2 regions of the Agromyces sp. NPDC058484 genome follow, and region 2 is predicted to be linked to the other one. Evidence: predicted binding sites of a transcription regulator. Region 2 holds the regulator's gene; the other holds the start of a gene.

Region 1 (12,565 bases), on a different contig from region 2:
TATCCGATTGGATCCGAGGACGGATGCATCCACTCGCGTAGCACGCACAGCGGACGCGACCCTCATTCGTCCCATGAAGTCTCGGCCGGAATCCGATACTTGAAACCGACGTGCGAGCCGTGAAACCCGAGGCGTTCGTAGAAGCGGTGGGCGTCGGTGCGGTCGACATCGGAGGTGAGCTGCACGAGCGGCGAGCCGAGTGTCGGCGCTGCGACATCCGTGACCCAGTTCATCATGGCGCCGCCGATACCCGACGAGCGTGATTCGCTGCGCACCCGCACCGCCTCCACCTGGAGGCGTGTGGCACCGCGGCGCGCCATGCCGGGGATGTGCGTGAGCTGAAACGTGCCGACGAGCCGGCCCGCCGGGTCGGCCGCCACCAGCAGGTCGTTGCTCGCATCCCCGATGATCTGCTCGAGCGCGTCGAGGTAGGCGAGCCGGTCGTTCGGCGCCGCGACGTCGCCACGGGCGGCGCTGACCGGGTCGTCGGCCAGCAGCGCCATGAGTTGGTCGAGGTCATCGGATGTCGCGCGCCGGAGAACGATCTGGGATGACCGGGTGGCGAGGGTGGCGGGCAGGTCGAGATCGCGGAGCATCCCACAAGTGTCGCAGTGAGCGAACAGGAGTTCGCCGACGTCGGCTGATCAGGCGGTCCAGGGGTCGAGCAGCGGCACGCCGAACGATGTGAAGTCGCGCAGGTTGTGTGTGACGACCGTGAGGGGCTGCGGGCTTGCGCAACTCGCTGACCCGCGTTCGTGTCGAGCAGCCAGCGGCAGCGGCGCCACCGTGACGTCACAACCCCGCGACATCCGGTGTCTGCATGTCGACGGGTCATCCGGAACCGAACCCCGGACCGTCGACGATCGCAGGAGGACACGATGACCACCCAGACCCGAATCCCGCCGACCGAGCTCACCGGACTCTTCGGCGCGGTCGTGAAGGTCGCCGCCCGCAAGATGATCGGCCGCGTGCCCGACTCGATCGGCGTGCTCGCGCACCACCCCGCCCTGATGCGGGCGTCGATGGGCATCGGCCGCAAGATCGAGGCGCTGCACGAACTCGACCGCGATCTCGCCTCGTACGCCGTAATGGCCACGGCGGCACACGTCGGGTGCAGCTGGTGCCTCGACTTCAACTACTACAAGGCGCACAACGAGGGCCTCGACGAGGAGAAGGCGCGGCACGTGCCGAACTGGCGCGAGGCATCCGTGTTCACGCCCCTCGAACGCCACGTCATGGAGTACGCCGAGGCGATGAGCCAGACCCCGCCCGCCGTCACCGACGAGCTGTCGGCCGCGCTGCTCGACGAACTCGGCCCGGCCGCGCTCATCGAGCTCACCGCCAAGGTCGCGTTCATGAACATGAGCTCGCGCATGAACGTGGCACTCGGCATCCATTCCGAGGGCTACGCCGACGCATGCGAACTGCCACCGCTCCTGACGCGGTCGGCCGAGAGGACGGATGCCGCAGGCGCGACGGGCGGGGCGGGCGCGGTGGTCTCGACGGTCTCGACGGTCTCGGCGGATGCCGCGGCCGACGTCGTAGGCTCGGCGTCATGACCGACGATCCGTTCGTCACCCATCGCGGCCTGCTCTTCACGGTCGCGTACGAGATGCTCGGCTCCGCGGCCGACGCGGAGGACGTGCTGCAGGAGTCCTGGCTGCGGTGGGATCAGGTCGACCGCGGTGGGGTGCGCGATCCGCGCGCGTACCTCGTGCGGATCGTGACCCGGCAGGCGCTCAACCACCTGCGCGCGTCGGCGCGGCGGCGCGAGTCGTACGTGGGGGAGTGGCTGCCCGAGCCGCTGCTCACGAGTCCGGATGTCGCCGACGACGTCGAGCTCGCCGAAAGCGTCTCGATCGCGATGCTGACCGTGCTCGAGACGCTCGGCCCGACCGAGCGTGCGGTGTTCGTGCTGCGGGAGGTGTTCGACGTGCCGTACGACGAGATCGCCGAGGCGGTCGACAAGTCGCCGGCGGCGGTGCGGCAGATCGCCCACCGCGCGAAGGACCACGTCGCGGCCCGGCGCCCGCGCGTCACGGTCGACCGCGCCGAGCAGGAGGCGGTCGTCGCGAGATTTCTCGCCGCGGTCAACACGGGCGACCTGCAGGGGCTGATGGACGTGCTCGCACCCGATGTGGTCTCCGTCGCCGACGGCGGCGGACTCGTGCGCGGTGCTGCTAGGCGGCCGATCGTCGGTGCCGACAAGATCGCCCGCGCCCTGCTCGGCGGCCTCGCGAAGCTCGGGCTGCCGTTCGAGGCGGTGCCGGTGTGGGTGAACGGGCATCCTGCGATCCGCGGCGAGATCGACGGAGAGCTGGCCGGTGCGATCTCGTTCGAGATCGAGGGCGGGCGAATCACGCGGATCTTCTCTATCGCCAACCCGCAGAAGCTCGGCCGGCTCGACGAGGCGGCTCAATTGATGCGATAGCGACTCCTGAATGGGTAGCTCGAGAGGTACTCGCGGGTATGTCGGACTCCACCACGATCGAGGTGCCGCGGGCCCTGCGTGATCGGCTCGTGCTGCATGCTGAACGCGATCATCTCGCGCTCGCGCAGTTGATCGAGCAGGCACTCGATGAGAATGAGGACCGCGAGTTCTGGGCGCGGGTGCAGCGTGAGCACGCCGGACTCTCCAGCGCTGACCGCGATGCATTTGTCGGCGGCCGAACGTGCCGCGACGATCTCCCGATGCGGGCGGCGACCTGCTCAGTGCTCGTGACGAATGGTGAACCGCGGCGAGATCTGCCTCGCCGACCTCGGTGATCCGATCGGAAACGAGCACGCGCTCAGCCGCCCGGTGATGACCATCAGCGCGCCGCACCCGTCACCCCACCTGCTCGGCCAAGGCGACGATGATGCCCGCCGGCCCGCGGAGGTAGCAGAGCCGGTACACGTTCTCGTAGTTCGCGACCTCGCGGAGCAGCTCGCCGCCGTGCGGGCGCAGGCGCGCAATGGTGTCGTCGATGTCGTCGACGGCGAACATCACGCGGTGCAGGCCCAGTGTGTTCGGCGGCGGGATCGCCGGCGTCGGGGCGGATGCCTCGGGCGCGAGGTACTTCGTCAGTTCGAGCCGGCCGTGGCCGTCGGGCGTGCGCATCATCGCGATCTCGCTGCGCACGCCGTCGAGGCCGACGGTCTGGTCGGCGACGTCGCCCTCGATCTGCGCGCGGCCCTCGAGGTCCATGCCGAGCTCGGCGAAGAACGCGACGGCCGCGTCGAGGTCGTCGACGACGATGGCGACGTTGTCCATGCGTTGAATGGTCATGTGGTCGAGCGTAGGCACGACCACCGACACTCTCGCGAGCGAGCACAATTGGGGCATGGTCGAGATCTCCGACGACGACTTCGAGGCAATGGTCACCGACGTGTTCGATGCGCTCCCCGACGACATGGTCCGCGGGCTCGAGAACGTCGGGATCGTCGTCGAGAATCAGCCGGTGGGGGAGCGACCGCGGCTGTTCGGGTTGTACCGCGGGCATCCGCTCACCGCGCGAGGGGTCTACGGCTTCGGCGAGCTTCCCGATCGCATCACGCTGTACAAGAACAACCTGCAGGAGCACAGCGCCGACCTCGACGCGTTGCGCTCCCGCGTGCACCTCACGCTCGTGCACGAGATCGGCCACTATTTCGGGCTCGACGACGCGCGGCTCCGCGAGCTCGGCTGGGCGTGAGTCGGCCGTCGCCGTCGAGCGGCACCGAGCGGTGACGACGGATGCCGCGGCCGCGTGCTGTGGCGGCGTTCCGGATCGATCGCGCGCATCCGTCGTATGAATGCCGCCTCACTTGAGGCGGATCTCACACGAGCCGCGCGGAGCATGACTGCGGCAACTTCGATCCACCGATCGGGCGCCGAGCCCATCGCAGAGGGGAATCGCTGAAGCCCGGCCTCGTAGCTCGCGTCGCTACATCATCGCCTGCAGCAGCTGCGTGGCCCGCTGGTTGTCGCTCGTCGCAAGAACGACGCGGTTCCTGGTGGCCACGTAGGCGAGGGAGATGTTGATCCCGGCCTCGGCGAGCGCGCGCGCCATCGCCCCGAACGTGCCCGGCGTGTCGATCTCGGGGTCTGGCAACGCAGGACTGACGAGCACGTCGGTCTCGGCCTCGACCGTGATGCCCGCGCCCTCGAGCGCCGCCTTGGCGCCCGCGACGTCTTCCACGAGCACATGCACGGCACCCCTTCCGCCCTCCATGATCGCGCAGAAACCCTCGATGTTGACGCCCGCGTTGCCGAGCGCCTCGCCGAGCCGTGCCCCTTCGCCGGGCTGGTCCTGGAGTGTGACCAAGAGATCCTTCGCCATGACGGCACCTCCTTCTCGGATGCCTCAGGTCTACGCCCGCGCTCGCGGCGAGTCAACGAGAGTTTGCTGGATCAGGCCGGGTCGATCCGGAGCACCGGCGCCGACTCGCCGACAGTGAGGTCGTCGATGACGCGGATGCCGCGCGCGAGGTCATCCACGGCGCCGATCACGGTGCCGAACCGCTCGCGATCGCTGCACACCGCCGTCACGCTCACGAAGTGCGAGCCGAGATCCCACGTGTACGTGGCGAACGGCGGGCGACCACCGGGCGGTAGCGGCATGGCGAGCTTCTCGCCGACGCCGAGGTAGGTGCCGCGGAACTCCTCGGTGTCGTCGTACTCGATCGGCATCGATGCCCGGGCGACGCGCAACTGCGGTGTCGCGGCCTGCACCTGCGCCATCGCTACGACCAACTCGGGGTCGTCCTTCCAGACCCACACGAGCACCCGGCCGCCCGCCTTGCGCATCAGGAACGGAACCGCCTGACTCATCGCCCAGGCGGTGAAGCCGCCCGCCCCGGACGGCGCCGCATCGGGCCCCTTGGCCTGGGCCAGCAGCATCCCGATCGCCGCCTTGCGGTGGCGTCGACCGCGGAATCCGAGGGAGTCCGTGACGGGTACCCACTTGGATCGATCGGGTTCTGCGTGGAGTCGGGGCACGCCCCAAGCCTACGAGTCGGGCCATCGCTCGAGGAGTCGAGCTCACCGTGCCTCGACAGCCAGCGGGGTAGTCGCTGTAGGGCTGTTGTTCGCCGATCGGCTCGCCGGTCTCGACGCGGACCTGGTCGTAGCCGTTGCCGTTACACGGCTCACCGAGCTCGGCGGCGAGGGCTCGAGGAGACATTCATCGTGGGGCACGATCGCGGGCCCGCGACACCCGACGAAGGTCAGGTGCTCGCCTGTCTTTCGGCCGTGATGGCGCGCCACGGCGGATCGGTACCTTCCTGGGATCCGAACTCTCTGGAGGATGCATCGGCGTCATCAATTCCGTCTCCGACGCGAGCGATCAGCCGCAACGCGCGGCCGCACACGGCCGGAACTCAGCTCGAGGTGAGCCGATGAGCTCGGTTCCGAGGGTCGCCCTAGCGACGGTGTCGGCGCACCTCGCAAATGTCGAACCGGGTTTTCGCCTCGCCGCAGACCTCGGGTACGACGGCGTCGAGGTGATGGTGGGCTACGAGCGAGCGAGCCGTGACGCTGCGCGCCTCAACACACTCGCGCATCGCCACGGCACGGAAAATACTCGCGATCCACGCCTCGTTCGCGCTGATAGACAAGGGTGCCTACGACAACCACATCTGGCAGGCCGTCCCGACCGTGCCCGGCCGCTCCTACGTCGTGTCGGCCGACGTGATGGTGGGCGTCACCGACGGGTTCGTCCCGAGCGCGGTCTTCCTCACCGCGAAGGGCATGAACCCCGACGGCTCCGGCCCGTTCCACGTCGACGCGAAGACCGTGGTGTCGGTCCGCGCGACCGATGAGGCAGGCAACGTGAGCGAGGTCCGATCGTTCACGCGCAAGGATCTCGGCTGATCACGCACGGGCCGGTCGGGTTTCCGACCGGCCCGTGCCGCACGAAGGATCCGGTGGGGGCGATGAGGACCCTGCCGCGTCGGTCGCGCGACGACGTGCCTCGTCGAGCACGTCGACCGCCTGCTTGACCTGTTCGGGCGTGCCCGTGCGCTCCGCTACGGTCCTGTCAACCCTCTGTGATCGGCTCTGTGGTCGATCTACCGTCGAGGGAAACACCCATCACGATCAGGGCCTTCACGGGCCTTGCGAAGGGAGGAACGATGAGTTCGACATGGGACGCATGGAGCTACCGCACGACAGCCGCGCGTGACGCGCAGAACAAGGACATCGCCGGATACGAGGTGCACGCTACCGACGGCCACATCGGCAAGGTCGATAAGGCGACCTACGACGTCGGCGCGAGCCAGATCGTCGTCGACACCGGCCCGTGGATCTTCGGCCGCAAGGTCCTGCTGCCGGCGGGGACGATCGACCGAGTCGATGACGCCGAGGAGAAGGTGTACGTAGACCTGACCAAGGATCAGATCAAGGACTCACCCGAGCTCGACGAGGGAACCACCTGGGATGACGCCGACTATCGAGAGCGCGTCGGCGGCTACTACAGCGGGTTCTACGGCTACTGAGATCCAACCCACTCACCCGTCGTCCCGGAGCACGCCTCCTGGGCGGCGGGTTCGCAATGTCCGGCGCTTCGTGCAGGTAGTCGATCTCTTCGAGGCTCGTGGCGGCGAAGTCCTCGACGAGCGAGGGCGCGTCGACGTGCTTCGCGACGAACCGCACGCGGCTGAGCCATCCGGCGACGCAGCGCCGCGCCGCCAGGTCGACATCGACGATCGCCTCGATGCCCGGTCGCTGCACCTTGACGACGGCCTCGTCGAGTCCGGTGTCGGCAGCGTCGATCGGTGCGAGCCGGGTGCGGTGGGCTTGGCCGAAGGATGCCGCCGTCAGCGGCGCTGCGTCGAACCTCGCGTATGCGCGCTCGAGCGGCAGCCCGAGCTCCGCCTCGGCGAGGCGCCGGATCGCGTCGAACGGCACCGGCGGCACCTCGTCTTGGAGGCCGGCGGGCTCGCGGGTGATCTCGGGCGGCAGCACGTCGAGGCGCGACGAGAGGTACGGGCCGACCTTGATCATGAGGCCGCCGAGGTCGATCGCGAGCGCGTGGAAACGGTGGGCGATGCGGGTCAGCCGCGCCGCTCGCCCGCGTGCCGCGACCTTCGCGAGGCCGATGCGCGGCAGCACGAGTTCGAACCACCAGATCTGCACGATGTGTCGCGCGGCGAACCGCAGGATCCGCCGGTGGCGGGCGCGCGTGCTGCTCGGCGTTTCGCCGTCGTCCATGCGTGTCATCGTATGCGCAGTGGCAACGGTCGAGGCACCGCCAGGCGCTTGCGGGTGCACCGTCGGCGTCACGCAGTCCACGGTTCGAGGAGGAGCGGCACGTCGAGCGGCGCGAAGTCTCGCACATAGCGCGTGACGACGCTGAATTCGTGCACCATCGCGGTCGCTGCAAGGTCAAAGGCGCGGCCGTCGCGGTTACGATTCCGCGTACAAGTTCGCGTGCTTCAGAGTCCGAATCCGGCGGTGGCAGGCCGGCAGCTGGGATGGCCCGCCGGTGGTCGCGAACTGCTGCGCAGAGGCCAGAGGCCCCCGCATTCGACGGCGAAGTATGAACCGGCGGGTCAGGCGGCGCGCATCGCCTCGATGAGTGCATGCATTGCGCGAACGGCCCGCACGGTCGCTGCGGCTGATGGAGTCGTACCCGTAGCCGGCCTTCGTCTTCATGCGGAGCAGCGCTTCGAGCTGTTTCGCGGCCGAACTGTCGGCGCGGTGCAGGTGGGCGATGGCGCTCGTGTGGTTCTCGCCCTGTACGTACGAGCCGATGCGCTTCATGCAGATCACGTCGGATACCGCGATACCGGCATGAACGCAGAGGGTGACGATGGCATCGACGAGTTCCGCGTCGTCGTCATCGAAGGCTCGGACGATTCCGACGGCGTGGGCGAACTGTTCTGCTTTCGAGCGCCGCCCACGTTCGGTCGCGGGCGTTCGCTCAACCTGCCGCACGTCGCCGCCGTTCGAGGAGGCCGATGCGGGCTCTGAACTCGGAGAGCGAACCTTGCAGCATCACGCCGTCTCGTGCGACCTCTGCGAGCACGGGATGTGCGTCTGAACCTTGTTCGAGTTCCGTCAGATCGTAGGTGAGAATGCGCGTGTCGTTACCGGTGAGTCTCGAGGTTCGAGCGGCGATGACGGCAGCCTCGTCGTCGAAGAGATCTGGGTCAGCCGATCCGGATCGCACGAAGAAGAGGTCGATGTCGCTGTCGGGGGTCATCTCGTCTCGTGCGGCGGAGCCGAACACCACGGCGAACTCAGGCCGAGAGGTGAAGCCCTGTTCGACAGCATCGCGCAACGCGTCGAGCACTCGAGATTTCGCTGAAGCCATCTCCGTGATCGCGTTCGCGAGCACGTGCTCGGCGTTGAAGCGAAACACGGTGCGAGAACCGATTGTTGTCTCGAGAACAGTGCCCTGTTGTACCAGGCGTCGGATCGCGTGGCGCACCCCGGTGTAGGACTTGCTCGTCATCCGGGCCAGCATCGCGACGTCCATCTGACCTGCGGGGTCGCGCGCAAGCACCGCCAGTACCTCGCCCTCGACGCCGCCGCTGACCGCGGCGATTGGATGCTGAAGCTGCATGGAACCCTCCCGATGCGGACTTTGCTAAATATCGCAACGCTATGCTGTCGATAGCAATCTATCGCTAAATAGAGCAACGAGCGACCTGACGAGTCACGTTCTCAAGAACGCGGGGATCTCACGAGCAGTTGTGTACGCACGCGAGGCCTGACGGAATACGAAAAGCCGTGAGCTCACCTGCCGCTGGGTGAGCCCGTTCCGTCGCCGAGGGTCCGTACGCGGCGCGTCGTGCGCTGCCAGACCACCTCAGGCGCGGCGATGTGCGGTCGCCGGCGAAACGGATCGTGGTCGCGATCGAGGGTTCCGGCTCTTTCGGCGCAAAGTTGGGCCAGGAAGCTGCAGGAGACGGGCCCAGCCGTGTTCGAGGTGCGGCCGCCCGGCCGCGGCTCGCGTGCTCGGGACGGCAAAACCGACCAGTTCGACGCGATCGCCGCCCCCCGGTCGATCCTGCACGCCGACCCGAGCCACCTCGCCACGCCCAGAGCGGCGGGGATGCGTGCGGCGCTTCACGTGGCTTACGACCGCGCGGCGGGCAATGAAGAAGAACTAGCGAACGCCAGCATCATCCAACTTGCGCAATAGGATCGAGGCGACGGATAGATGGTCGAGACAGAGATCGGGTGAATCCGTGAGCTCGGTCTCATGACCGCGCGGATTCCGAATCCCCGACTGTGCACCCGCGAAGATATAACGGTAGCCGAACTGCTCGTCCTTGTCGGAGTCGGTCGCCATTCCGTTCAGGTGGACAACCGGGGCTTGCTCATTGAAGGCTGCCATCATCAGTTTGTTGCCGGTGAGGCCTCGTAGTTGACTGATTCGCTTCACCTCCTTCTCGACGAACTTGAACGCCTCGAATGTCGCCTCGGGATAGTAGCCGTCGTCGTAAAGGCCTCGAACCTTCGAGGGCAGATCGGGGTGTATGTTGCGTGTCTCGAAGGGATGGAGTTCACCCGGAGTTTCCGGTGTCGCCTCGCTATACGTGTGGGCCCTACGAACGACCTGCTCGAACCAGCCCAGGTCACGCACGATCGATGAGGTTCTTCCGGATGCTGGCGAAGATCGCGTCATAAACGTCGGCGGTGGCAGCGGCGGGAAGATTCACCTCGACACGAACAGTGAGGCCTACGGCGTTGTCAGCGGTCGATGCATCCTGAGGTATGGGCGGCGCTACAAGTGCTTCAGTGGACTTCGCGCTCTGATCCCCCTCGCTTGCCGCTGCACTCGGCTTCGGCTTCGGCTTCGGCTTCGGCTTCGGCTTCGGAGAACCGACGGGCTTGCTGGCCGCGGGCTTCACCGGCTCCCCATGGCCAGCCAGCGCAGCCAGAGTCAGGAAAGTGGAGGCCTGCCGACCGCCGATCAGTTCCGAGGTCTTATCCTTGACGCGGAACCAGGTCGTGAGTACTTCTTTACTTTCGTCCCAAGCACTCGCGCCGTGCTCGGCAAAGAGGTCAGCGTAGGCCGCACTGATGAGGGTCTCGAGACCAGTCTTGAACTCGTCCTCACCGTGGAAGAACAGGTCTGTTGCGCCATCGACTTTCTTGCCTTCGTCATCGATCAATCCAAGGAACCGGAAGATGTTAATGATGTAGGACTCGTTTGCGGGCGCAATGCTAAAGCGCTTTAGCGTCGAGGCGTCTACTACGGGCGGAAACGCCTTCCGGAACTGCTCGAATGCTTTCACGAGTGCACCCTGGCCCGAGGTGTACGGGTACGTTGCCATCCCTCAACTCCCAAACAAGAAAGGGGCGCCCAGCCGGGCGCCGTGCTCGAATGATGGCTGATACCGCTTGCCGGATCGTGGCGACACGCTGAGCGAGGAATGTACAGCGGGTATGGCGACACGATTGTCGCGGACGAATCGGACAGTCCCGGGGAATACCCACGCCCCCACCGCGTTGAACTTGAGCGTACCCAACTCAAGTTCCCCAGGAGGACTAGGTGCCCGAAGACTTCAACCCCGAAGCCGGTGCGAACTCGTTCGACGAGTTCCTGTCCCGGTACCTTGCGGGAGAGCAGGCGCGTCAGGCTCGGTCGATCGACCTCAGCCGGTTCCTGACCGCCCGCACGCAAGGCATTCTGCAGCAGGCAGGACGCTTCGCGCTTGAGCGCGGCCAGACCGAGCTCGACGCGCTGCACATCCTGCGCGTCATCGTCGAAGACGAAGCGGTCACGCAGGCCATTCAGCGCATCGGGGTCGACCCCGAGCGCATCATCACGGCGACCGAGGCGCGGCTGCCTGCGGCATCCGAGACCCGCTTCGACGAGCTTAGCGAGCGAGCGAATGCCGCCGTAATCACGCCGAGTGCGTCGCGCGCACTGTTCCACAGCTACCAGGTCGCGCGCTCGAGCGGGGCGACCTACATCGACCCCGAGCACCTCTTCTTCGCGCTCGTGCTGGGGCAGGATGCGCCTGCCGGGCAGGTGCTGGCACGCGCCGGCGTCACCGCCGAGGCGCTGACGCAGGGGTTGAGCGACGGTTCCCTTCGACAGGCTCAGGGAACGGGTGACGAGGGCTCCCTTCGACAGACTCAGGGAGCGGATGCGGCATCCGCAACCCCCATGCTCGACAAGTTCGGCACCGATCTCACGCAACTCGCGCGAGATGGCGAGCTCGACCCGGTGATCGGACGCGTCGACGAGATCGAGCAGACCATCGAGATCCTGAGCCGCCGCACCAAGAACAACCCGGTGCTGGTCGGCGAGGCCGGCGTCGGCAAGACCGCGATCGTCGAGGGGCTCGCCCGAGCGATCGTCGAGGAGAACGTTCCCGAGCAGCTGCGAAACAAGCGGGTCATCTCGCTCGACCTGCCCGGCATGCTCGCCGGCACCCGCTACCGCGGCGACTTCGAGGAGCGCCTCACCAAGACCATGGACGAGATCGCCGCACACAAGGGCGAGCTCATCATCTTCGTCGACGAGGTGCACACCGTCGTCGGCGCGGGCGGCGGCGGCGACGGCGGCATGGACGCGGGCAACATCCTGAAGCCGCGCCTCGCACGCGGCGAGCTGCACCTCGTGGGCGCGACCACGCTCAACGAGTACCGCAAGATCGAGAAGGACCCCGCGCTCGAGCGCCGGTTCCAGCCGGTGAAGGTCGGCGAGCCGTCGATCGAGGATGCCGTGCAGATTCTGCACGGTCTGAAGCCGGCGTATGAGGAGCACCACGATGTCAAGTACACGGATGCCGCGTTGCGGGCGTCGGTGGAGCTCAGCGCGCGCTACCTCACCGACCGGGTGCTGCCCGACAAGGCCATCGACCTCATCGACCAGGCCGGAGCGCGGCTGCGCCTGCGCCTCGGTGTGAAGGTCGACGTGTCGGCGCTCATCGAGCGGCTCGCGTCGCTGGAGGCCGATAAGAACGCGGCCGTGCAGGCCGAGCACTATGAGGAGGCGTCGCGGATTCGGGACGAGATCGCGAAGATGCAGGCGAGGCTCGACGACGCTTCGGTCGCTGAGCCTGCCGAAGCGACTGGTGCCGAGCAGGCGAGTTCCCTTCGACAGGCTCAGGGAACGACTGTCGATGAAGCGCAGATCGCCGCGGTGATCTCGCGGGCCACCGGCATTCCGGTGAACCGCCTCACCGAGAGTGAGCGCGAGCGCCTCGGCGACCTCGAGGGCGAGTTGCACGCGCGCGTCATCGGACAGGACGACGCGGTCACCGCGGTCGCGAAGGCCGTGCGCCGCAGCCGCACCGGCATGGGCGACGCGCGCCGGCCGATCGGCAGCTTCCTGCTCCTCGGGCCGACGGGTGTCGGCAAGACCGAGCTGGCGCGGGCGCTCGCTGCGAGCCTGTTCCCTTCGACACTTCGACAAGCTCAGGGCACCGCAGGCTCAGGGAACGAAGGGGTGATTCGTTTCGACATGTCGGAGTTCGGCGAGCGTCACACGGTCAGCCGGCTCGTCGGCGCCCCTCCCGGCTATGTCGGTTACGACGAGGCCGGGCAGCTCACCGAGCGCGTGCGGCGCAACCCGTATTCGATAGTGCTGTTCGACGAGATCGAGAAGGCGCACCCCGACGTGTTCAACCTGCTGCTGCA
Region 2 (18,028 bases):
CCGAGGGCCGCGGGTTGATGCGCGCGCTGATCGACGATCCGGAGCCGATTCGCATCGAATCCATCGCCGACGATCCCCGCTCGGTCGGCTTTCCCGACGGTCACGTGAAGATGAGCTCGTTCCTCGGCGTCCCCATCCGAGTCGGCGACGCGGTCTACGGCCACATCTACCTCGCCGACCACGCCCGGGGGCGATTCAGCCTCGAAGACGAGGAGCTGATCACGTCGTTGGCTGCCGGAGCGGGGTTCGCAATCGCGAACGCCCGCGCGTTCTCCGAAGCCGAGGCAGGCAGGGCATGGGCCGCCGCGGCCGCGGAGATCACCTCCGCCCTGCTGTCGGGCGACCCGCACGATGCCATGGTCGAGCTGGTCGACGGGGTGGAGCGCCTGTCCGACGCCGACCTCGTGTGCGTGCTCTCCCCCGCCCGCGAAGGCACGGCGCTGACCGTCGTCGCCGCGCGCGGAAGCGGGGCGAACCGCGTCCCGGGCACCCGCCGGCGCATTGCGAACCCGCATCTGAACGACGCCCTCGAGACCCTGCGATCCCGTCGCGTGGACGCCTTCGGCGACGGCGGCACGGCGGAGGACCACGGCTGGCCGAGCGGTCCCGCCCTGATCGTGCCGTTCGGCTCGGGAGGCGAGCACCCCTCGATCCTGCTGGCGCTGCGCCGGCAGGGTTCGCGACCGTTCAGCCGATTCGAACTGGAACGGGCTGCGGATGTCGCGGTGCAGACCGGCCGGGCGATGGAGCTCGCATCCACCCGCTCCGACCGGCAGAGGATGCGGCTCCTCGAGGACCGCGCACGCATCGCCCGCGACCTCCATGACCACGTCATCCAGCAACTGTTCGCCATCGGTCTCGATCTGCAGAACGTCGAGAATCTCATCGGTCCGGGCCAAGCTGCGGAGCGCATCGATGCCGACATCGGCCGCATCGATGATGCGATCGGTCAGATCAGGACGATCGTCTTCGCACTCTCCCAGCGGCCCGACGACCTCGCCGGTGTGCGGCGCCGCGTGCTCGACATCGCCGATGAGGTGAACGCCATCCTGGCGCATCCCGCGCACGTCACGTTCTCCGGACCGGTGGACCTCGTCGTCGACGATGACATCGCTGATGACCTGCTGGCCGTCGTGCGCGAGGGACTCACCAACGTCGCCCGACATGCGCGGGCGGCGGCGGCATCCATCAGCGTGGGAGTCACCTCCGATCAGCTCGTCGCGACCATCCACGACGACGGCATCGGCATCGGCACCGCCACCCGGCGCAGCGGGCTCGCCAACTGCGCCGGGCGCGCGCACCGCCACGACGGCACCTTCACCATCGACTCGGATGCCACGGGCACGCGCCTGAGCTGGGCTGTCCCGCTCGCACCATGAGGTCGGGATCATGAGCGCCATCCGTGTCTTCCTCCTCGACGACCATGAGATCGTGCGGCGGGGTCTCGCAGCCCTGCTGGACGCCGAGCGCGACATCGAGGTCGTCGGCGAGGCCTCCACAGCCGCCGAGGGCCGCGTCCGTATCCCGATGGTGCGGCCCGACGTCGCCGTGCTCGACGTGCGTCTGCCCGACGGCAGCGGCATCGACGTCTGCCGCGACGTGTGCCAGACGGATCCTCGCATCCGCTGCCTGATCCTGACGGCGTACGACGACGAGAATGCGTTGAGATCCGCCGTCATCGCGGGTGCCGCCGGCTACGTGGTCAAGGATGTGCGTGCGAGCAACCTCCTCCACGCGGTGCGCACGGTCGCCTCGGGGGTACGACTGATCGACCCGCGCACGAGCGAGAAGGTCATCGATCAGCTCAAGCACTCGCGCCGCGACCCCACCTTCGACGTGCTGAGCCCGCGGGAGCACCAGGTCCTCGCACTGATCGCCGATGGCGCGACGAACCGCCAGATCGCGGGGCGCCTGGGGCTCGCCGAGAAGACCATCAAGAACAATGTCAGTTCGCTGCTGGCCAAACTCGGCCTCGAAAGCCGCACCCAGGCGGCCGTGCTGCACGTCGAGCACGAGCGGAAGGCGGATTCGCCGTAGCCCGTCGACCGAATTCGAGACTTCCTCGGGACCTTTGGCCCTCGTGCGAGGGCATACCGCCCCCGTACCGTTGATGCAACAGTACGATCACGCACCGGGACGATGAGGGACGACATCCGGCTGCGTGCAGTGGCGGGGGGAACCGGTATGGCGAGTCTGGACGAGCGGGGGGCGGATTCGGTCACCGGTATGGCCCTTCGAACCGTCGGAGAACGGGACGCCGTCGAGACGTCCCAGATCGTCGTCTCCGCGATCGAGTTCGATCTGGACGAGGTCTCGTTCGAGGGTGAGACCGTGGGGTTCGTCCAGCGCGCCGGCCATGTCTTCGTCGCACTCGAGGGGGCACGTCACGACCGTGCCGAGGAGTGCGGCCAGTACCTGCTGTGGGATCTCGCTGCGACACGGTTGCTCGAACGCAGCCGTGTCCGCAGCCACGGACTCGCCGCCTAGGTCGCCGAGCCTGCCGCTCCTGCTGACCTAGTCGCGGTCGAGCGGCCGCCACACGACGACGGCGTTCTCGCGGCGCACGCGCGTGCCCGCGCGCAGGGAGACCACCTCGCCGGCCGAACCCGCCGCGAAGACGCGACGGCCCGGCCGATTGAGCATCTCGTCGGCGAGCATCCTCTCGAGTTCGCGCACGCGCTCGCGAAGCGTCGACACCTCGTCTTCGAGGCCGAGCACGCGGCGGATGCCCTCGAGGCTCACGCCCTCGCTCGAGAGCTGGGCGATCTCGCGGAGCTGCACGACGTCGCGCATGGAGTAGCGGCGCGACTTGCCGGCGGTGCGGGTGGGCGAGACGAGGCCGAGCCGGTCGTACTGCCGGAGGGTCTGCGGGTGCATTCCGGCGAGTTCGGCGGCGACCGAGATGACGAACAGCGGGCTCGTCTCGTTCATCGCGTCAGCCCCCGGCCTTCCCGAGCAGCTCGGAGCGCGGGTTCTCGTCGGGAAGGAGGGCGGAGAACTCCTCGAGCTTCTGCTCGGCCTCCTTCGAGAGGTGCGACGGCACAGCCACCTGCACCACGGCGAGCAGGTCGCCCTTGCCCTTCGACGTCTCGACGCCGCGGCCCTTGACGCGCAGCACCCGGCCGCTGGGGGTGCCGGGGGCGACCTTGAGCTTCACCGGGTTTCCGCCGAGGGTCGGCACCTCGATGGTCGCGCCGAGCGCCGCCTCGGCGAAGGTCACGGGCACGGTGACCCGTAGGTTCAGCCCGTCGCGCTCGAACACCGGATGCTTGCGCACGTTGACCGTGAGGATGATGTCGCCTGCCTCGCCGCCGTCGGGCGACGGATGTCCCTTGCCGCGGAGCCTGATCTTCTGCCCATCGGCGACGCCGGCCGGAATGCGAACGGTGATCGGGCGCCCGTCGGAGGTCTCGAGGGTGATCTGTTCGCCCTTTGTGGCCGTGATGAAGTCGAGGGTCGTGGATGCCACGACGTCGCGACCTGGCGTCGGGCCGCCGAATCCGCGGTATCCGCCTGACGGCTGCCCGAACCGGCCGCCGCCGAAGAGGCCGCCGAGCAGGTCGTCGTAGTCGCCGCCCTGCTGGAACGTGTACGACTGGCGACCGCCCGGCGCGCCCTGGCCGAACATCCCGCCGAACACGTCCTCGAAGCCGCCCGCGCCGCCCGCGCCGCCGGGCGCGGTGAACCGCGCGCCCGAGCCCATCGCGCGGATCGCGTCGTACTCCTTGCGCTGCTCGGGATCGGCGAGCACCGAGTGCGCCTCGCTGATCTCCTTGAACTTCGCCTCGGCGGCAGCGTCGCCGGGGTTCGAGTCGGGGTGGTACTTGCGCGCGAGCTTGCGGTAGACCTTCTTCAGCTCCGCGTCGCTCACGTCCTTGGAGACGCCGAGGACCTGGTAGAAGTCCTTGTCGAACCAATCCTGACTGGCCATCGGCACCTCCTCTGAGTCTGAATGTAATCGGTGATCGAGTAGCGCCGCCCAAGGCGGGCGCTACTCGATCACCGAAAGGGTCACTGCTGCGGCGTCTTCACGACGACCTTCGCTGCGCGAAGCAGCGAGCCGCCGAGCGTGTAGCCCGTCTCGACGACGTCGGCGACCGTGTCGGTCTCGACCTCGTCGGACGGCTGCTGGAAGATCGCCTCGTGCCGCTGCGGGTCGAACGGCTCGCCGACCTCGCCGAAGGGCGAGAGCCCGAGCTTCTCGACCGACGCACGGAGCTTGGCCGCGATCGTCGCGAACGGAGCGTCGCCCTCGAGGTCGCCGTGCTTCTCGGCCCGGTCGAGGTCGTCGAGCACCGGCAGCAGCACAGCCACCGCCGCGCCGATCGCCCGCTCGCGCTCCACCTCGCGGTTCGCCTCGGTGCGCTTGCGGTAGTTCGCGTACTCGGCCGTGACCCGCTTGAGGTCGGCGAGGTGCTCGTCGCTCGGCTCCTGCACCTCGGCTTGGGCCGCGTTCAGGATGTCGTCGACGGTGAGCACGTCGTCGTCTTCGCCACCGTTCGCTGAGCCTGCCGGAGCGGATGCCGCGGAGTCGCCGCCTGTCCCTTCGACAGGCTCAGGGACCTCGGGCTGCCGAACCTCACCGGTCTCGGGGTCGATGCGCCGCGACGGCTTGCCGTCGGCCTGCCCTGAGCTTGTCGAAGGGTCGCGGATCACCGGCTCTTCGTGGTTCTGGTTCTCGTCCGACACGGACTACCTCCCCTGCCCTGAGCTCGTCGAAGGGTCCTCGTCGTCGATGACCTCGGCGTCGACCACGTCCTCGTCGGAGGCGGCCTGCTCGCCGGTCGGCGTCGCGTCCTCACCGGGGTTCGCCGAGGCATCCGCCGTCTGCGACTGGGCGTAGATCGCCTCGCCGAGCTTGCCCTGCGACTGCGAGAGCTTCTCGAACGCGCTCTTCACGGCGTCGTCGTCATCGCCGGCGAGGGCCGACTTCAGCGCGTCGACGTCGCCCTGCACCTCTGACTTGACGTCTTCGGGCAGCTTGTCGTCGTTGTCCTTGATGAGCTTGTCGACCGAGTAGGCGAGCTGCTCGGCGGAGTTCCGGGTCTCGGCGGACTCGCGGCGCTTCTTGTCTTCGGCGGCGTGCTCCTCGGCGTCGCGCACCATGCGCTCGACGTCCTCCTTGGGCAGCGCCGAGCCGCCCGAGATGGTCATCGACTGCTCCTTGCCGGTGCCCTTGTCCTTCGCGCCGACGTGCACGATGCCGTTCGCGTCGATGTCGAAGGTGACCTCGATCTGCGGGATGCCGCGGGGCGCCGGTGCGATGCCGGTCAGCTCGAACGTGCCGAGCGGCTTGTTGTCGCGGGTGAACTCGCGCTCGCCCTGGAAGACCTGGATCGCGACCGACGGCTGGTTGTCGTCGGCGGTCGTGAAGGTCTCGCTGCGCTTGGTCGGGATCGCGGTGTTGCGCTCGATGAGCTTCGTCATGATGCCGCCCTTGGTCTCGATGCCGAGACTCAGGGGGGTCACGTCGATGAGCAGCACATCCTTGCGCTCGCCCTTGAGAACGCCCGCCTGGAGCGCGGCGCCCACGGCGACGACCTCGTCGGGGTTCACGCCCTTGTTGGGCTCCTGGCCGGCCTCCTGCTTCACGAGGTTGGAGACGGACGGCATGCGCGTCGAGCCGCCGACGAGCACGACGTGCGCGACATCCGACAGCTTCAGGTTCGCCTCGCGGATGACGTCTTCGAACGGCTTCTTCGTGCGGTCGAGCAGGTCGCTGGTCATGTTCTCGAACTGGGCGCGGGTGAGCGTCTCGTCGAGGTTCGCCGGGCCGTTCTCGGTGAGCGAGAGGTAGGGGAGCTGGATGCTCGTGCTCATCGAGCTCGAGAGTTCCTTCTTCGCCTGCTCGGCGGCCTCCTTGAGGCGCTGCAGCGCGATCTTGTCCTTCGAGACGTCGACGCCCGTCGAGTCCTTGAATCGCTTGATCAGCCACTCGACGATGCGCTGGTCCCAGTCGTCGCCGCCGAGGCGGTTGTCGCCGGCGGTCGCTTTGACCTGAATGGTCGAGAAGTCCTCGTCCTTGCCCACCTCGAGGAGGGAGACGTCGAACGTGCCGCCGCCGAGGTCGAAGACGAGGATGAGCTCGTCCTCCTTGCCCTTGTCGAGGCCGTATGCGAGCGCCGCCGCCGTGGGCTCGTTGATGATGCGCAGCACGTTGAGGCCCGCGATCTCACCGGCCTCCTTCGTGGCCTGGCGCTCGGCGTCGTTGAAGTACGCCGGCACCGTGATGACCGCGTCGGTGACCGTGTCGCCGAGGTACTGCTCGGCGTCGCGCTTCAGCTTCTGCAGGATGCGCGCCGAGATCTCCTGCGCCGTGTACTTCTTGGCGTCGACCTCGGACGACTTCCAGTCGGTGCCCATGTGGCGCTTGACCGACGAGATGGTGCGGTCGACGTTCGTGACGGCCTGGCGCTTCGCGGTCTCGCCGACGAGCACCTCGCCGTCTTTCGTGAACGCGACGACCGACGGGGTCGTGCGGAAGCCCTCGGCGTTGGCGATGACCGTGGGCTCGCCGCCCTCGAGGACCGACACGACCGAGTTGGTCGTGCCGAGGTCGATTCCTACTGCTCGTGACATGTGTGTTTCTCCTTCTCTCGCGTCGGTGGTCGAGGTGCGCCGCGGAGCGCGACGCTGCTCGATGCCGTTCAGACGGATGCCGGTTCGGCCGTGCCGGCCCGCCCTTCGACGAGCTCAGGGACCGAACCGAAGTCAGTGTCGCCGGAACTTGAGTGCCAGCGGCTCAAGTGTTTCAGGGGCATCCGGACCTGTCAAGTCGCGGGCGCAAAACCTGAGCGTACTCGACTCAACTCACGGCTGGTTCCCAGTATTCCCGGGCCAGTCGTGTCAGGTCACCAACTCGGGCTCAGTCGCCAGGCGCGAGCAGCCGCTCGAGGAGCGGCGCAAGCGCGGCCCGTTCGGCATCGGTGAGGCGCTTCGACACCGTCGCGCCCTCGGCGACCGCGTCGGCGATCCGATCGCGGAGCTCGGCGCCCTCGTCGGTCAGGCGCAGCAGCTTCACCCGCCGGTCTTCGCCGGGTGAGCGTTGCGCGAGACCGCGTTCCTCCAGGGTGTCGGCGATGTTCGTGACGTACGACGGATCGCACGCAAGCCGATCGGCGAGCTCGCGCATCGGCCTCGGCTCGCCGAGCATCAGGATCGCCCTCGCGATCGGAACGGGGAGGCCGAACGGCGCGACCGCGGCCGCGAAGTCGGCCTTGCTGCGTTCCGCCACGAGGAAGAACATGCGGGAGAGCCGACGTGATTCGACGAGCCGTGCCTCTCGATCCTGCATGGCGCCATACTAGTGCGTTGAATCAACGATTGACTTTCTCAATGATTCGGAGCATTCTGGAATTACTTGAGCTACCCAACTATTGAGGAGTCGCAATGAGTACCGACGGTCGTACGCCAGCCACTGCAACGGATGCCGCGGCCCGGGCATTCATCCCCGTCCGCGTGCTGATCGCGGCGGGCGCTGCCGTGGTCCTCGACCTCATCGTCCTGTGGATCGCATCCGCGGGCGGTGCGTCGCTGATCGTCACGCCGCCGGGTGCGCCGGGGAGCATCCAGGTCGACGCCGTCGCAGTCACGCTCACGGTCGTCGTGCCGATGGTCGTCGTCGGCGCCGGGGTATGGCTCCTCACCCGCCGCTGGCCGGCGATCCGCCTCTGGGCCGCCTGGGCAGGACTCGCCTTCGGGGTGCTCTCCGCGGCACTCCCGCTCACGGTCGAAGCCGACCTCGGCACCAAGCTCGCCCTCGCGTCGATGCACGTCATCACCGGCGTCGCCTGGTTCGTCGCCCTCGTACGAGGTCCGCGGCCGAGCCGCGACTCGTGACGACGCGATCCGCGCGCTGCCGACGCATTGCCCGGCTCAGGTGGTCGGCACCTGGGTCGTCGGTGGTTCCTCGCGGACGCGCGACTCCGCGGGTGCGCCGCGCGCACCGCGCGCACCGCGCGCACCGCGCGCACCGCCCGCACCCGACGCCGCGAGCGCCCGCTTGACTCGCCAAGCGGCGAACACGGCGACGGCGCTCACCGCGAGGTGCATCCCGAGGAACACGTCGGCGAGTCCGGCGCCGAGCAGCACGCCCGCGACGAGCGGCCCCGCCGCCGAGAAGGCGGTCTGCAGGGCGCCGATCGTGCCGAGGGTCTGGCCGACCATGCCCTTCGGGGCGAGCTGCGCGGTCAGCGGATTCAGCACCGGGCTGTAGATCGTCTCGCCGACGGCGAAGATGCCGTACGTCATCACGAACAGGGCCGCGGCGATGCCCGGCGCGAACTGCGCCGCCGAGATCACGAGCCAGGAGACCACCCAGATGGCGCCGACGGCCATGAGCAGCGACGGGGCGCTGCGCTTGGCCGTGAGCCGAACGACGAGCACCTGCAACGCGACGATCACGACGCAGTTCACCGCGGCGGCGATGCCGATCGCGCCCGGGTCGACGCCCAGCACCGTGAGGCCGTACGCGGGCAGCCCCGACTCGAACTGGGCGTAGAAGCCGAGCGCCAGGGTGATCGTCACCACAGCGGTCCATCGCAGCGCGGGCGTGGCGAGGATCGCCCGCACGACGCTGCGGTCGCGACGCTCGACGGGCCCGTCGATCACGGTGATCGCCCCGGTCGCCGCCTCGATCGCACCCATCGAGCCGGTCGCCGCCGCAGACCGCGGCGCGCCCGTCCCCGGGGCATCCGCCGCCGGGGTATCCACCGCGAACTCGGCGGGCACCTGCGCGCCCCGGCCCGCGAGCGCGATGATCGCCGACGACAGCACGAAGCCGGCCGCGGCCATCGCGAAGCCGATGTCGAGGCCATCGGCCCGCTCGAGATCGACGATCTGCCCGGCGAGGAAGGCGCCCACGGCCATGCCGAGCGATTCGCCGGTGAACTTGTAGGCGAACACCTTGCGGCGGTCGTCGCTCGACGACCACTGCAGCGCGAGCACCTGCTTGGCCGGCACCGCGGCCGCGAGCCCGAGTCCGAACACGAGCATGCCCGCGAGGAAGCCGCCGGGCACGTCGACGAAGACGAGCGAGGCGACGCCGGCGGCGCCGAGCAGCTGCGCGGCGACGGCCACGTGCACCGGGTTGAAGCGATCGCTCAGGCGCCCCGCGATCGGCGCGGCGACGAGCGCGCCGACCGAGAACAGCGAGGAGGCGCCCGCCGCGATGAGCGCGCCCCAGCCGCGGGTGTCGGCCGCATAGGCGTACTGGAAGGGCAGCACGGCACCCCAGCCGAGCATGCCGATCGCAGATGCGAAGATGAGCAGTTTCGCGCGCACAGTACGGGCCCCCTTTCAGGCCTGAGACGGTCGGTCGCGACGACGGATGCCTCGCGCCGACGTGCGGCCGAGGCATCCGTGCGCTTCGAATACGAACTATTCGATATCGAAATATTAGCAACCGAAGAACGCATGCGAGAATTCCCGCATGGCCAGACGCACCGCGACCGCACCCGAGCTGCACCGCCGCGCGGTCGCGACCTACGTCGCCGCGGGCGGCGAGGAATCGGTGCAGCGGGTCATCACCGCCGTGCAGAGCCTGACGAAGAAGCTCGATCAGTGGTATGCCAGGCAGCTCGCCGACCTCGACGTGACCGCCGGCGAGTGGGCCGTCGTCACCTCGCTCGCGAAGGCCGGCGAGGCGCTCACGCCGAGCCAGCTCGCCGACCTTACGAACGTCGCCCCTTCGTCGATGACCCACCGGCTCGACAAGCTCGCCGACCGCGGGCTCGTCGAGCGCACTCCCGACGCGGGCAACCGCACGCGCATCTTCGTGAGCCTCACCGAGGAGGGCTGGCAGCTGTTCAGCCTGGCGATCCGTGGCTCCGACGTCGTGGAGTCCGACGTGCTGCAGGACCTGGGCGACGCAGAGCGCGGCGAGCTCGCGCGCCTGCTCGAGGTCGTCATCGCGCGCCTCGACGACATCGACGCCTGAACGTGGCCCTTTCGGCGACCGCGGGCACCGAGTATGCTCGCCCACGGACCGAACCACGCGGCATCCGTTCGCCACGGAACGGAACGAGACCGGAAGGAGAGCCTGATGAACGCCGTCATCGTCGTGCGCATCGCAGACACCCTTCCCGGTGAGGCCGCCCCCTAGCAACGCGACGGTGGCCTCCTGATCTCGGAGAGCCACCGTGACCTTTCTCTCGTCGCTTGACGACGCCGTACCGAATGACGCTGTCGCCGCGCGCTTCGACGCGCCAGACGACATGAACACTGTCGACGCCCTCATGTTCCAGGCCGCCGAGCCCGGTGAGGGCCAGCGCTGGTCGACCTGGCCGGCGACCATCCCCACCGAGCGCGGCCCCGAGCCGCGCCCCGACTGGCTCGTGACCTCGGCCGCGGCGATCGACACCGAGCTCGGCGTCGTGAAGACCGGCAAGGAGGCGAACCTCGATCTCATCGAGCGTGCGATTCCGGATGCCGCGCCCGACGTGCCCGGCAACGCCGTGCTGCTCGCCGCGAAGCGCTATCGCGGCAGCGAGCACTCGGACTTCCACCGCTCGTCCGTCTACACCGAGGGACGCGGCATCCGCCGCACCCGCGACGTGCGCGCCGTCGCGAAGGGCACGTCGTTCGGCCGAGCCGTCGCGCGCGTGCAGTGGGCGTCCGCCGAGTTCGACGCGCTCAGCCGCCTGACCGAGCTCGGGGCATCCGTGCCGTACCCGGTGCAGGTGCACGAGACCGAGGTGCTCATGGAGTTCATCGGCGACGGCCGGGTCGCCGCGCCCCGGCTCGCGCAACAGCGAGCGGATGCCGCGGAACTGCGCGCGCTGTTCCACCAGGTGATGGACTTCATGCGGCTGCTCGCGCGCTCAGGGCTCGCGCACGGCGACCTCTCGCCGTACAACCTGCTCGTGCACCACGGACGCATCGTCGCGATCGACCTGCCGCAGATCGTCGACCTCGTGTCGAACCCGCGGGGCTTCGACCTGCTGCACCGCGATTGCGTGAACGTGTGCGAGTGGTTCACGAGGCAGCGGCTCGAGTGCGACGCCGAGGAGCTGTTCGGCGAGCTCGTGGGGGAGGTCGGGTTCTGAGGGGATGCCGCGGGGCGGGCTCGTTCGTCGAGAGTGCGGCTCGCGCCCGGATCCGGGCGAGACGTGCACGCTCGGCACGAACGTCGATGCGTTCGCGCAGCGCGATTCGTGTCGACGCGGCATCCGTCGGGCGATACAGTGCCCGCGGATCGACGACGATCCGATTCGAGTGAGGAGACGCCATGTCCGAGCACCGCTCCGCCCCCGACACCCCTGCACCCGGCAACGCCGTCCCCGCGGCCGACGAGGCCCGGCGTGGATGGCTCGCGCTCGGCACGCTGCCCGTCGTCGCCGCGGTGCTCGTCGCGCTGAACGGGTTGTACATCCTGCTCGTCGCGTTCGGCAACATCACCGACTTCGGCACGAACCAGGCGTTCGTGCAGCACGTGCTGGCGATGGACACGACGAACTTCGGCGCACCGGCAGGTGAGGACCTCGATCCCGACGTCATGTGGCGGGCGATCACCGACCCCGTGCTGCAGAACGTCGCCTACATCGGCCTCATCGCGTGGGAGTCGGCCACCGCGATCGTGCTCGTCGCCGCCGTGGTGTTCTGGATCCGCGAACGCCACCACGGCTACCGCACGGCGCGCGCCATCTCCACGATCGGCCTGCTCATGCTGATCGCACTCTTCATGGGCGGGTTCATCACGATCGGCGGCGAGTGGTTCCAGATGTGGAAGTCGACGTCGTGGAACGGCCTCGACCCGGCGTTCAACAACTCGGTGCTCGCACTCATCGCGCTGGTGCTCATCCACCTGCCGAGCCTGCATTGGACGGCGCGCGACCGCGCATAGCCGAGCGGATGTCGCGGCGGGGCATCCCGGCTGACCATGTGCCCTCAGTCGGTTCCAAGGTGCCCGGAGTAGATCCGCACCATGCGGATCACGCGCACGCCGTCCTCCACGTTCACCGTGCCGTCGGCCACGAACCCGTGCTTGCCCGCGGTACGCCTCACACCACGACTGCACATTCACGCGCGCCATCTCGGAAGCGTCATCGACGCGTGCGCGACGAACCTGACCGGGGCACCCACAGGCGAAACCCTACCGACGGCGGCGTTGCCGGCTACCGTTCCCGCGGGACGTAGCCCAGGCGGTCGAAGGCGAGGCGGATCTCGACGATCTGCCCGTCTTCGACGGTGAACAGCTCGCTCGCGAGGGTCGTCGTCGTCACCGCGGTCTGCGGGAAGTACCACAGCGCCACCCGATTCCCGTTCGTCATTCGGGCGTGCTCGGGAGCGCCGGTGAGCATCGGCACGAAGCCGGCCAGGTACTCGCGCCAGTCGTCCTTCGTCGAGACGTTCTCGTCGGGTGCGAAGCAGCGGACGTCGTTCGAGATGTGTGTCAGGGCTCCATCGACGTCGCCGCTCGTCCAGGCCAGGTGATAGGCCTCCACGATCGACAGCGCATCGTGATCGATGTTCGGCATTGCGACTCCTTCGTTCTCAATGTTCAGGGTCTCGGTACCCACGTATCCGGATGGAGTCGCTCGCCCACGACGACGCGCACGAGTCGGGGAAGGAAGTGGCTCCAGCCTTCGATGTGACCGGCGACTTCGGCGTCGGGAAGATCGGTGTGCACGAGCTCGACCCGCGTTCCAGTGGCAATCGCCGTCAGCTCGAAGGACACCGTGGACGCACCGGGAGGCAGACTCTCGCTTCCGGCGAACCCCCACGAGACGGTGACCCGGCGTGGCGGATCCACCTCCAGGAACATGCCCCGCGCAGGGTATCCGGCGATGTCCACCGCGAACTCGCCGCCCGGCACCGGGTCGAGGGAGGCCCACTGGCCCATCCACGAGGTCATCCCCCGCTCAGTCACCAGGAACTGGAAGACGGTCTCGGGGCTGGCATCGATGTCGATCGAAGTCCTGTATTCAGCCATCACCGCTCCCGGCCGAAGACTCCTCCACCGCTTGCTTCAACAGACTCAGCCGCTCGGGCCAGAAATCGTCGAAGAACGCCTTGCCGACGGCGAGCCCTTCGACACGCACCGCGAAGAGGTGACGAGTGCCCGACCGAGAGCCGGTCACCAGCCCTGCCGTGCGAAGCACCTTGAGGTGGTGGGACACGTTCTGCTGCGACATCCCCAGCGCGTCGGAGAGTTCGCCCACCGCACGACGGCCGTTGCGAACGGCTGCCAGGATGGCGCGACGGTTCGGGTCGGAGAGCGCATGGAACGTTCGATCGATCGCAGCTGTCGGATCGCTCATCGTCGGCCACCTCCTTGCGATCGAGACTATCACAAATACACGTTTGTACAAATGAACTTGATGGGTGCGTGGTCGGTATCGGGCCGCCCGCACACGGCGCGGTGCGCTACCGCCGCGGCATCCGCTCGCGTTACAGTGCAGCGAAGATCGCCGCCGATCCAGCGGGATGCCGAACCGAGGCTCGTCATCCTCCGTTCATCCGACCGAACGAGGCTTGCGTCATGACCCAGCACCCCGCAACCCCGACCGACGCGACCCAGCCCTCCGGCGGGGGCTCGGACGTAGGCGCGAGCAGGAGGCGCATCCTCGCATGGGGGCTCTGGGACTGGGGCTCGGCGGCGTTCAACGCCGTGGTCACCACGTTCGTGTTCACGGTCTACCTCACGGGCGAGTCGTTCGGCCCGACGGGCACCGTGGAGGCGCAGCTCGGCTGGGCGCTCGCCATCGCGGGGCTCCTCATCGCCGTGCTCGCGCCCATCACCGGCCAGCGCTCGGACACGAGCGGGCACCGCAAGCTGTGGCTCGCGGTGAACACCTACCTCGTCGTCGCGCTCAGCCTCGCTATGTTCTTCGTGTACCCGGCCGCCGAGTACCTGCTGCTCGGGCTCTTCCTCGTCGCGGCCGGCAACGTGTTCTTCGAATTCGCCGGCGTCAACTACAACGCGATGCTCGTGCAGGTGTCGACGCCGCGCACGATCGGCAAGGTCTCGGGTTTCGGCTGGGGCATGGGGTACGTCGGCGGCATCGTGCTGCTGCTCATCGTGTACTTCGGCTTCATCCAGCCCGAGGTCGGCCTGTTCGGGGTCACCGGCGAGAACGGCCTCGATGTGCGCGTCACCATGATCGTGTCGGCGCTGTGGTTCGGGCTCTTCGCGCTCCCGGTGCTGATCGCGGTGCCCGAGTACCGCAACCCCGCGGCGATCGACCGCGGCAAGGTGGGCTTCTTCGCGTCCTACGCCCGGCTCGGGCGCGACATCAGGCGACTCTGGGTCGAGCAGCGCAACACCGTGTGGTTCCTGCTCGCGAGCGCGGTGTTCCGCGACGGCCTCGCCGGGGTGTTCACGTTCGGGGGCGTGCTCGCGGCATCCGTCTTCGGATTCTCGGCCGGCGAGGTGATCATCTTCGCGATCGCCGCCAACGTGGTGGCCGGCATCTCGACGATCGCGGTCGGGGCGCTCGACGACCGGCTCGGTGCGAAGCCCGTGATCATCACGGCGCTGACCGGGCTCGTCGTGAGCGGATTCCTCGTGTTCCTGCTGCACGACGGCGGCCCGATCGTGTTCTGGACCGCGGGACTCGCGCTCACGCTCTTCGTCGGCCCGGCGCAGTCGGCGAGCCGCACGTTCCTTGCGCGGCTCATCCCGCCGGGCCGCGAGGGCGAGGTCTTCGGCCTCTACGCCACCACGGGGCGAGCGGTGAGCTTCCTCGCGCCGACGGCGTTCGCCCTGTTCGTCACGATCGGCGGCGCGCCCTACTTCGGCATCCTCGGGATCGTGCTCGTGCTCGCGCTGGGGCTGGCGCTGCTCATTCCAGTGCGGGCGACGCGCAAGTAGGCCCTGCGTCAGAACCGGTAGCCGAGGATCGCGTCGGCGGTCTGCAGCACACGCCACCGGTCGACGTCGCGTTCGAGACGTTCCGTCTGCTCGGTCGACGCGAGGTCGAGCGGATCGTCGTCTCCCGGGCCGTCGGCGAGCGTACGCCAGGCCTCGTCCTGCTCGGCCCACGATGTGCCCACCGAACGCACCGCGGCAACCGAGAGCGGCTCATCGACCGGGCCGTCGGGCCCGCACGCGGTCGCCACCGAGCCAGACGTGAACGTCACGATGTCGTTCGTCGGGTTCGAGTCCTCGTGCGCGTCGAAGGTGGCGTCGAGCAGGCACCCGACGCGCTCGGCTTGTGCGAGGTCGCGCGCCGCACCGGTCTCCTTCTCGACGAATCGTGCGCTGCCGCCGTCGCCGATGATCTCGTACCCGTCGACGGAGGCGAACGCGTGCGAGGCCGCATCCTCGTCGGTGTAGTCGGCCACGTCCAGGTCCCACCTCGACGTGCCCGTTCGCGGGTCGATGCGCTCGAGTCGCGCGGCCCCCGCCTCCAGCTCGAAACTGCTTCTCCCGCCGAACGCCGCGGCATCGTTGCGGCGATAGCCGATCTCACCCGTGCAGAACGTCGCCCACCCGCACAGCATCTCGCCGTCGCGCTCCCACAGCCGCTCGCCGGTCTCGACATCGAGTGCGACGACGGATGCTCCGGCGAAGTCCGTGAAGCCGTCGGAGTCCGGGGCCGACGGCATGTGCCAGATGAGCAGCGTGCGCTGATCGCCGTCGATGTGCAGTTGCCGCGTCGTCAGCGAGGTCGTGAAGCGTGTGCCATCGCCGAGGAGCTTCTCGACCGGCATGCGCCACACCGGGTCGGCGACGACGTCGCGACTCTGCGTGTCGATGTTCGAGTCGTCGAGGCCGAGTAACACCTCCTCCTCGCCGTTCGCTGCCAGAAACACCCCGCCGCCCATCGGCATCGAGTACTCGTATCCGGGAAGCACGTCGTCGAACGGCTCGAATTCGCCGGTGTCGGGATCGAGCCGCATCGCAGTCGCCTGTTCGACGTCACGCTCGCGTCCGTCGAAGCAGAGGCCGTCGGTCGTTCTGCACGTGTGCGGGTCGGCGATCCAGATGCTGTCGCTCTCGCCCACCACTGCACCGCTCCGCAGGTCGCGGAGCTGCACCCGGTGCCCATGCCCTGGTCCCGCCGCGAGTGACGGCGGCGTGATCACCACGGCACGCGGATTCCGTTGCTCGTCGCGCAGCACGACCGGTGTGATCCTCACCTCTGTGCCGATGCTCGCCGTGCTGGCGGGAGACGACCAGAGTTCTCGCCCGGTCGTCGCATCGAGAGCGAGCAGCTGGAGTCGTTCCTCGGCGTCGAGCGTGTAGGCGAGCGCAACGCCGTCGGTCACGGCGACGCTGCTGCCCACCGGTCGCGCGGCGGCCTTCCACACGGGTTCGGCCGTGCGCCGCATCTCAGCGTCGCTGCGCTCTGCGTCGCCGGTCGGCGCCGCGCAGGCGCTGAGGCCGGCGGCTGACGCCAGCAGGATCATCGAGGCAGCGAGGGAACGGCGCATCCGGGTCATGTCGAGCGAGCATAGGGATGTCCCGAGGTGTGCCGACCGCGTTCTCCACAGCGGTTCGCGGGGCATCCGGACTGTGAAGAACTCCGGATGCCGACCGGTCGACCCCGCTATCGTTCGCACGCCCACTGTTGGACGCGGATGGAAGACGATCAGCTGCCCCGCGCGTTGTAGACCACGGCGTCGGATGCCCCGAATGCGCGGAACACTTCGATCGCGTCGTCGTGACCGACGCCGACGGAGACACGGATGCCTCGCCGCTCGAACTCGCCTGCCCAGTCCGAGGGCATCGGCCCCTCGTCGAAGCCGGTGAGCGCTTCGACCTCGGCGCCTTCGCCGGCGATCGTGAGGGCACGCACACCCGACCACATCGTCGCGCCGTAGCACATGACGCACGGGCGCCAGTTGACGACGAGCTCGAGCTCCGCGCCGTCGGCGCCGAGGTCCCACCTGCCCAGCGCCCGCTGCGCGAGGCTCAGCGCCATCACCTCGGCGTGCGTCGCGCTGAGTCCGCTCTCGAGTACGACGTTCACACCCACCGAGACGAGCGCTCCGGATGCCGCATCCACCACGATCGCCGCGAACGGGCCGCCGTTGCCCGCACGCCAGTTGCGGTCCGCGAGCTCGTTCGCAAGAGACATCCGTTGCGGGGCGGTGGCGAGCGGCCTGGCCGAGATACCGTCGAGATCGTCGACGAGCCATGCCGGAAGCGCGACGGAGAAGGCGGTGGCGAGCGCGGCATCCATGCTGCCCATTCTGCCGCGCCCGTGACATTCGCATCAGAACCGGTGCCACGGCAGCAGCGTGACCCGCACCTTCACCTCACGCGTCGTCGTGTTGCCGCTCGGATCCGTTGCCTCGTAGACGAGGGTGTAGGTCGACCAGATCGAGGCGCGCACCCTCACCTCGGTGTCGGAGACGACCTCGATCGCCGCCTTCCTGTTGCCCGAGGCGCGTGTCTCGACGAGGGCCCACGACACCTCGCCCGAGTCGTCACTCGCCTCGACGTCGATCGTGACCGTGCGCCACTTGTTGTTCGGCGGCCAGATGACCGACGGGTCTGCCCTGACCGTGAGCTCGGGCGCCGTCGTGTCGGGCGGCGTGAGGTCGAGGCCGATGAGCACCGGGTCGTGGTCGCTCGAGCGGAACGCGTCGGGCGCGAAGAGCGCGTCTTGGGCATCCTTCTTGAACGTCATGTCATAGTCGATCAGAGTCGGCTCGTCGGCGTTGATGTGCCAGGCGGCCGCCCCCGTCACCTCGTCGACCAGGTCGGCGCCTGCGAGCGCGTAGTCGAGGTATCCGAGCTGGCCGTCGAACACGTAGGAGTACGCCTCCTCGCCGTGGAACTGCTTCTCGAGATCGGTGAACCCGGCAGCCGTGAGCACCTGGATCGGGTCTTCGTGGTCGTACGAGTTCAGGTCGCCGATGATCAGCTCACGGCCCGCGCCCTGACCCGTCGGGTCGCCGGCGAGCCAGTCGACCATGGCCTCGGCCGCGGCCGTGCGCACGCCGTTGCAGTTGCCCTGCCCGTTCGGGTCGGTCGGATCGCCGACATCTTCACAGGAGGAGCCCTTCGACTTCAGGTGGTTGACCGCCACGGTCATCTCGCCGCCGGTGCCGAGGTCGGTGAACGTCTGCGCCAGCA

What was found. Region 2 encodes HspR, which represses chaperone genes until heat shock. Its sites were predicted from a motif close to AAGTTGAGTCNNNNNGACTCAACTT; they were not measured.
Positions count from the first base shown of each region.
Region 1: a site for HspR is predicted at 10,427-10,451, ahead of ACFWN7_RS11385 (ATP-dependent Clp protease ATP-binding subunit). Genes of this name have one in related genera too.

Region 1 is NZ_JBHXMP010000012.1:53,214-65,778, forward strand. Features, by position in the region: gene ACFWN7_RS11310 (GNAT family N-acetyltransferase) at 63-596, opposite strand; gene ACFWN7_RS11315 (carboxymuconolactone decarboxylase family protein) at 879-1,559, shown strand; gene ACFWN7_RS11320 (RNA polymerase sigma-70 factor) at 1,556-2,431, shown strand; gene ACFWN7_RS11325 (hypothetical protein) at 2,416-2,625, opposite strand; gene ACFWN7_RS11330 (VOC family protein) at 2,828-3,268, opposite strand; gene ACFWN7_RS11335 (metallopeptidase family protein) at 3,324-3,674, shown strand; gene ACFWN7_RS11340 (hypothetical protein) at 3,906-4,301, opposite strand; gene ACFWN7_RS11345 (hypothetical protein) at 4,373-4,960, opposite strand; gene ACFWN7_RS11350 (hypothetical protein) at 5,492-5,833, shown strand; gene ACFWN7_RS11355 (PRC-barrel domain-containing protein) at 6,094-6,456, shown strand; partial or broken gene ACFWN7_RS11360 (AarF/UbiB family protein) at 6,521-7,171, opposite strand; gene ACFWN7_RS11365 (hypothetical protein) at 7,367-7,897, opposite strand; gene ACFWN7_RS11370 (nucleotidyltransferase domain-containing protein) at 7,884-8,528, opposite strand; gene ACFWN7_RS11375 (TIGR02391 family protein) at 9,075-9,554, opposite strand; gene ACFWN7_RS11380 (DUF5343 domain-containing protein) at 9,547-10,248, opposite strand; gene ACFWN7_RS11385 (ATP-dependent Clp protease ATP-binding subunit) at 10,467-12,565, shown strand, end outside.
Region 2 is NZ_JBHXMP010000009.1:42,846-60,873, reverse strand. Features, by position in the region: gene ACFWN7_RS09195 (GAF domain-containing protein) at 1-1,379, shown strand, start outside; gene ACFWN7_RS09190 (response regulator) at 1,390-2,037, shown strand; gene ACFWN7_RS09185 (hypothetical protein) at 2,227-2,487, shown strand; gene ACFWN7_RS09180 (heat shock protein transcriptional repressor HspR) at 2,515-2,931, opposite strand; gene ACFWN7_RS09175 (DnaJ C-terminal domain-containing protein) at 2,936-3,931, opposite strand; gene ACFWN7_RS09170 (nucleotide exchange factor GrpE) at 4,012-4,689, opposite strand; gene dnaK (molecular chaperone DnaK) at 4,693-6,579, opposite strand; gene ACFWN7_RS09160 (MarR family winged helix-turn-helix transcriptional regulator) at 6,866-7,294, opposite strand; gene ACFWN7_RS09155 (DUF6069 family protein) at 7,390-7,839, shown strand; gene ACFWN7_RS09150 (MFS transporter) at 7,876-9,282, opposite strand; gene ACFWN7_RS09145 (MarR family winged helix-turn-helix transcriptional regulator) at 9,431-9,937, shown strand; gene ACFWN7_RS09140 (serine protein kinase RIO) at 10,215-11,045, shown strand; gene ACFWN7_RS09135 (DUF2165 domain-containing protein) at 11,228-11,842, shown strand; gene ACFWN7_RS09130 (nuclear transport factor 2 family protein) at 12,114-12,476, opposite strand; gene ACFWN7_RS09125 (SRPBCC domain-containing protein) at 12,500-12,931, opposite strand; gene ACFWN7_RS09120 (ArsR/SmtB family transcription factor) at 12,924-13,259, opposite strand; gene ACFWN7_RS09115 (MFS transporter) at 13,481-14,812, shown strand; gene ACFWN7_RS09110 (PQQ-binding-like beta-propeller repeat protein) at 14,821-16,386, opposite strand; gene ACFWN7_RS09105 (nucleoside deaminase) at 16,536-17,129, opposite strand; gene ACFWN7_RS09100 (ExeM/NucH family extracellular endonuclease) at 17,163-18,028, opposite strand, start outside.